2 linked regions of the Streptomyces venezuelae ATCC 10712 genome follow. The protein of the gene in region 2 interacts with the protein of the main gene of each other region in a pairwise test. Links are inferred from orthologs where the notes say so. Each region holds a gene or a part of one and is shown on either strand. Other genes may lie near its edges.

Region 1 (3,149 bases), 1.6 Mb from region 2 along the record:
GTTCGGCGTTCTCCTTCTCCAGGGCGGCGATCCGGGTGTGCCGCTCGCCGGAGTCCCGGACCGCGCCTATGGCGTTGCCGATGGGGTCGACGGCGGCCGCCACACCGTTCTCGACCGGCCCGAAGACCGCCGCTGCGGCCTGCCGGGCACCGTCGACGGGTGACTCCTGACCGCCGCGGATGTCCACCGTGATCAGTGCGAACGCGATGGCGATCAGCAGCACCAGGAGCAGCCGGCTCTCTCGTGTGTCCCTCACGTGCGGCGGCCGTGCCTTTCCTCGTGGTTCGGTTGTTCGGCTGTGCGGTTGTTCTCTCGTGGGGCCGTACGGGTGGTGCTAGCGGCGCGGCTGGGCGTCGAGGACCTGCTGGAGGGCCTCGAACTCCTCCACGCACTTGCCGGAGCCGAGCGCCACCGAGTCCAGCGGGTCCTCGGCGATGTGGATCGGCATGCCGGTCTCGCGGCGGAGGCGCTCGTCGAGACCGCGCAGCAGGGCGCCACCACCTGTGAGAACGATGCCGCGGTCCATGACGTCACCGGAGAGCTCCGGCGGGCACTTGTCGAGGGTCGTCTTCACGGCGTCGACGATCGCGTTGACCGGCTCCTCGATGGCCTTGCGGACCTCGGCGGCGGAGATGACCACGGTCTTGGGCAGACCGGAGACGAGGTCGCGGCCGCGGATCTCGGTGTGCTCGTCCTTGTCCATGTCGTACGCGGAGCCGATGGTGATCTTGATCTGCTCGGCGGTGCGCTCACCGAGGAGGAGCGAGTACTCCTTCTTGATGTGCTGGATGATCGCGTTGTCCAGCTCGTCGCCGGCGACCCGGATCGACTGTGCCGTGACGATTCCGCCGAGGGAGATCACGGCGACCTCGGTGGTGCCGCCGCCGATGTCCACGACCATGTTGCCGGTGGCCTCGTGGACCGGGAGGCCCGAGCCGATGGCCGCCGCCATGGGCTCCTCGATGATGTGCACCTGACGGGCGCCGGCCTGGGTGGAGGCCTCGATGACGGCGCGGCGCTCGACTCCGGTGATGCCGGAGGGCACGCAGACGACGACGCGGGGACGGGCCAGGTAGCGGCGCTTGTGGATCTTGAGGATGAAGTAGCGGAGCATCCGCTCGGTGATCTCGAAGTCGGCGATCACGCCGTCCTTCAGAGGGCGTACGGCGACGATGTTGCCGGGAGTCCGGCCGATCATCTTCTTCGCCTCCGCGCCGACCGCGAGGATGCCGCCGGTGTTGGTGTTGATGGCGACGACCGACGGCTCGTTCAGGACGATGCCTCGACCCCTGACGTACACCAGCGTGTTGGCGGTCCCGAGGTCGACAGCCATGTCACGGCCGATGAACGACATAGAGTTCCCCTTGTTTCCCATGGCTGAGAGTGGTGCGGCGTGGAGTTTTCCATCGTAGTGCCGCCCGCCCGGATACCGCGCGGTGGTCCACCTCTGTACAGGTGACGGTAGGACGCGGCGATCCGTTCCCGGGATCGGCGTTCATATGCCTGGGGGCGACCGAAATTCCTTCGGTCGCCCCAGCAGGGTGCTGCGTTCGGCTGACGTGGAGTCAGCAGCGGCCGGGTGAGAGCCGGACCGGCGGGACGCGGCTCAGACGAGACCCGGGAAGAAGATCTTCAGCTCGCGCAGGGCCGACTCCTCGGAGTCGGAGGCGTGGATCAGGTTCTCGCGGACGATGGTGCCGAAGTCGCCGCGGATGGAGCCCGGCGCGGCGGCGATCGGGTCGGTCGGGCCGGCCAGCTGGCGGACGCCCTCGATGACCCGCTCGCCCTCGACGACGAGCGCGACGACGGGGCCGGAGGACATGAAGCCCATCAGCGGCTCGTAGAAGGGCTTGCCCTTGTGCTCGCCGTAGTGCTGCTCCAGGGTCTCCTGGTCCAGCTCGCGCAGCTCCAGGGCCGCCAGGGTCCAGCCGGCCTTGCGCTCGATACGGCCGATGATCTCGCCGATCAGGCCACGGCGGACGGCGTCGGGCTTGAGCAGGACGAGCGTGCGCTGGCTCACGGGGGAACTCCTTCGGAAAAGCGGTGTGCGGGACCTCCGAGGCTACAGGCCCCGCACGCCCCTCGATTACGCAGCGTCAGGCCCTGCCGAGGCCCCCGCGGCCTGTGCCTCGGCCCACCGTGCCTTGATGTCGTCGATCCGTCGCCCGTAGTGAACGGAGGCCCACCACAGGCCGGCGAAGACCGCGCCGAGGAAGAACATCGTCGGCACGACGAAACCGCTGAGGATCAGGCCGATCTGCAGGGCCCAGCCGAGCTGCACACCGCCGGGGCGGGTGACCATCCCGCAGAGCAGCACCGAGACGACCATCGCGACACCGCAGACCCACCAGACGGTGGACATCGCGAGGCCGTCGTCCTTCATGGCGACGAGCCCGGCGAAGCCGATGACGAAGAACTCGCCGATGAGCGTGGAGGAACAGAGCGTACGCATGGGAGTCAGCCCCTCCGCAGCAGCAGCCGGGCATCGCCGACCGTGAAGATCGAACCGGTCACCAGGACACCCGCGCCGCCGAACTCGGCCTCTTCCTCCGCGAGGGTGATGGCCGCCTCGATCGCGTCGTCGAGACGCGGCTCGACGACGACCCGGTCCTCGCCGAAGACCTCGACCGCGACCGCGGCGAGCGCGTCCACGTCGGTGGCCCGGGGGTTGGAGTTCGCCGTGATCACGACCTCCGCGAAGATCGGCTCGAAGGCCTCCAGGAAGCCCTTGGCGTCCTTGTCCCCGCTCGTCGAGACCACGCCGATGAGCCGTGAGAAGCCGAAGGCCTCGCTGATGCCCTCCGCCGTCGCCCGCGCGCCGTGCGGGTTGTGCGCGGCGTCCAGGACGACCGTCGGGGAGGAGCGGACGATCTCCAGCCGGCCCGGCGAGGCCACCTGCGCGAAGGCCCTGCGGACGGTGTCCGGGTCCAGCGTGCGGGCGTGCTCCGCGCCGATCCCGAAGAAGGCCTCGACCGCGGCGAGCGCCACCGCCGCGTTGTGCGCCTGGTAGGCGCCGTGCAGCGGCAGGAACACGTTGTCGTACTCGCCGCCGAGGCCGCGCAGGGTGAGAAGCTGGCCGCCGACCGCGACCTCGCGGGAGACGATGCCGAACTCCATGCCCTCGCGGGCGACCGTCGCGTCCGCCCCGA
Region 2 (3,165 bases):
GCCCGCCCTCGGGCCAAGGCCCGGCCCCGGGTCAAGGCCCCATCCCCGGCTCACCCCTACGGGGCATTCCCCGCCGGTAGCGGCGCGAAGATCCACGCCGGGCCAGCAGAGTGACGCGGGTGCATGGAACCCGAACCACAGCGAAGATCCTGGTCGGAGCGGCCGTGGCCGCCCTCGCGGGCTGCGTCTCGGTGGACACCCCGCCGACGGCGCCCGGGCCCGCCCCCGCCGCGGAGACCGTGAGCCCCGGCCGGGACGTGGCCCCGCTGATCGTCGAGGGCCCGGCCCTCGAAGCCCTCGAAGCGGCGCTGCCCGCTCCCCCGTCGTCCGCTCCGCCCCGCGCGGCGCCTCCGGCCGAGCCGCACCGGAGGGCGGCCCCGGCCCGTCCGGCGGCGCCGCGCCCGGAGGCCGTACCGCCACAGCGTGAACGGCCCGCCCCGGTGACCCGCCCAACCCTTCCGCGCCTGCCGGAACTGGGCGAGCTCCCGAAGGACCCGCCGGTGTCCCGGGCGGACGTCTGCGAGCTCGGCGAGCGGTACGGCGGCTGGGCGCCCGGCAGCGACCAGTCCAGGATCTGCCACGGCACGTACGGCCGCTAAGGCGCTGCGGCCCGTCCCCTGACTCCCCCCCGGTCACTCCCCCCGGAGCCGTAGCTCCAGGCGCTCGATCGCGGCCCGCACCCCGTTCCCGTAGCCGTCGTCGTCCAGGTGGTCCGAGGCGGCGCGGGCCCGGTCCAGGTGGACCCGCGCGGCGTCGGGCCGCTGGAGTTTGACGTAGTCGGCGGCGAGGTTGAGGTGGAGCGAGGGGTACAGCGCCCGCAGGGCGATCGCCGAGCCGTGCTCGGCCAGCCGCTCCTCCGCCAGGCCCTCCGCCGCGCTCAGGGCCCGCAGGTCCCAGGCGAGCTCGGTGTCGGGGTCGTCCTGGGCGTCCGCCATGTAGTGCGCGAGGGTGCACCGGTGCAGCGGGTCCCCGTCGGGGCCGATCTGCTGCCACAGGATCCCGAAGCGGTTGCGGGCCTCCTCGCGGTCGCCGCCGTGGAGCAGCATCATGGCCTGCCCGATCCTGGTCATGACCCCGTCGTCCGACACCTGCTGCTGCTCGGTCACCGCGACCTCCACCCGCTCACCACTGGGAGAGCCGACGCTAGCCGCACGCGGCCCGGATCCGGCCGAGGCTCAGCCGAGGTCCGGGATGCGCCAGTCGATCGGCTCGTGGCCCTGGGCCGCGACGGCCGCGTTGATCTGGGTGAACGGATTCGATCCGAAGAACTTCTTCGCCGAGAGGGGCGAGGGGTGGGCGCCCTTCACGACCACGTGCCGCTCCTCGTCGATGAGCGGCAGCTTCTTCTGCGCGTAGTTGCCCCAGAGGACGAAGACGGCCGGGTCGGGGCGCGAGGCGACGGCGGTGATCACCGCGTCGGTGAACTTCTCCCAGCCCTTGCTCTTGTGCGAGTTCGCCTCGCCGGAGCGGACCGTCAGCACCGCGTTGAGCAGGAGGACGCCCTGCTGGGCCCACGGCATCAGATAGCCGTTGTCCGGGATCGGGTGGCCGAGCTCGGCCTGCATCTCCTTGTAGATGTTGCGCAGGGAGGGCGGTGTCTTGACCCCGGGCCGGACGGAGAAGCAGAGCCCGTGGCCCTGCCCCTCGCCGTGGTACGGGTCCTGCCCCAGGATCAGGACCTTGACCTTGTCGTACGGGGTGGCGTCGAGCGCGGCGAAGACCTCGTCCTTCGGCGGGAAGACCGGCCCCCTGGTGCGCTCCCCCTCGACGAACTCGGCGAGCTCGGCGAAGTACGGCTTCGCCAGTTCCCCGCCGAGAACATCCCGCCAGGACTCGGGCAGCACGCTGATGTCGGTCACGGTGAACAACCTCCGGTGGACGTTCCTGATCTACGTCCCAGAACCTACCGGGGGCCACTGACAGTGGCCCCCGCGGTCCCCGCACCGGCCGAAACGGCCGGTGCCGGGAGGTCCTGCTACCAGCTGGCCCGGCGGTAGAGCTCCCAGACCTGCATGACCGTCTGCGGGTCGAGGGCGCGCTCGCCGCCGCCGATGTCGTCGGCGGCCGCGATGTACAGCTTGCCCTGCCACAGCGGCAGCAGCCGGACGTCCTGGACCATGATCTCCTGGGCCTCCACGAACTCGTCCGTGACGGCTCCGCGGTCGCTCTCGCGGCGGGACTTCGGGAGCAGCTCGCCGGTGATCCGGGGGCTCACGTAGGGCGTGCCGAGGACGTTCTCCTTGCCCAGGAAGGGGGCGACGAAGTTGTCCGGGTCCGGGAAGTCGGGGAACCAGCCGCGGCCGAAGACCGGGTACTCGCCCTTCTGGTAGCCCGCCTGGAAGTCCTTCCACGGCTTGCCCTGGAGGGTGATCTTGAACAGGCCGGACTCCTCCAGCTGGCGCTTGAGCTCCTTGAACTCGGCGGCGGTGGAGGAGCCGTACCGGTCCGTGGTGTACCAGAAGGTCAGCTCGACGGGGTCGGTGATGCCGGCCTCGCGGAGGATCTTCTTGGCCTTCTGGGCGTTCGGCGAGCCGTAGCGGTCGAAGAACTTGGTGGTGTGGGCGGCGATGCCCTTGGGCACCATCGAGTACAGGGGCTCGGCGGTGCCCTGGTAGACCTTGTTGACCAGTTCGTCGCGGTTGACGAGCTGGGCGACGGCCCGGCGGACGGCCGGCTTGGCGACGGTCGGGTCCTGGGCGTTGAAGACGAGGTAGCGGATGTCGGCGCCGGTCGACTCGACGATCTGGAGGCCCTTGTTCTCGGGCTTGTCGTCCTGGAGTGCGACGACCTCCTCGGCGGTGAGGCCGCGGTAGGTGGCGTCGATCTCCTGCTTCTTGAGCGCGGCGACCATGGCGTCGGACTCGTCGAAGTAGCGGATGGTGACTCCGCCGTTCTTGCGGTCCGCGAAGCCCTTGTAGGTGGGGTTCTTGGTCAGCTCGGCCGTCTCGCGCTCGGTGTACTTGTCGAGGACGTACGGCCCGGAGCCGGTGACCTTGCCGTCGGTGCGGAGCCGGTCCGCCGGATACTCGGCGGGGTCCACCAGCGACATCGCGGGGGTGGCGAGGACGAACGGGAAGGTCGCGTCCGACTTGTTGAGCCGGAAGACGACGGTCCGGTCGCCGACGGTCTCGATCTTGTCGAGCGAGCCGAGCATGCCGTTGGGGC

The links.
Region 1: the proteins of ung (region 2) and ndk interact in binary tests that used the Escherichia coli proteins (3 or more experiments, as listed by UniProt). The link is inferred for Streptomyces venezuelae ATCC 10712 from one-to-one orthologs.

Annotation. Positions count from the first base shown.
Region 1 is NZ_CP029197.1:2,591,207-2,594,355, forward strand. The notes cover bases 314-3,149. They hold ndk (nucleoside-diphosphate kinase), read right to left. Parts: upstream 2,021-3,149; coding sequence 1,607-2,020; downstream 314-1,606. Other genes in these bases: DEJ43_RS11840 (rod shape-determining protein), read right to left, coding at 335-1,354; DEJ43_RS11850 (DUF4233 domain-containing protein), read right to left, coding at 2,087-2,452; folC (bifunctional tetrahydrofolate synthase/dihydrofolate synthase), read right to left, coding at 2,458-3,149. In the rest of the region: rod shape-determining protein MreC, read right to left, coding at 1-256. UniProt on the Escherichia coli protein: Major role in the synthesis of nucleoside triphosphates other than ATP. The ATP gamma phosphate is transferred to the NDP beta phosphate via a ping-pong mechanism, using a phosphorylated active-site intermediate.
Region 2 is NZ_CP029197.1:1,029,460-1,032,624, forward strand. What follows is about bases 18-2,869. They hold ung (uracil-DNA glycosylase), read right to left. Parts: upstream 1,860-2,869; coding sequence 1,176-1,859; downstream 18-1,175. Other genes in these bases: DEJ43_RS04400 (hypothetical protein), read left to right, coding at 120-599; DEJ43_RS04405 (tetratricopeptide repeat protein), read right to left, coding at 633-1,106; DEJ43_RS04415 (ABC transporter substrate-binding protein), read right to left, coding at 1,976-2,869. In the rest of the region: more of DEJ43_RS04415, read right to left, coding at 2,870-3,165. UniProt on the Escherichia coli protein: Excises uracil residues from the DNA which can arise as a result of misincorporation of dUMP residues by DNA polymerase or due to deamination of cytosine.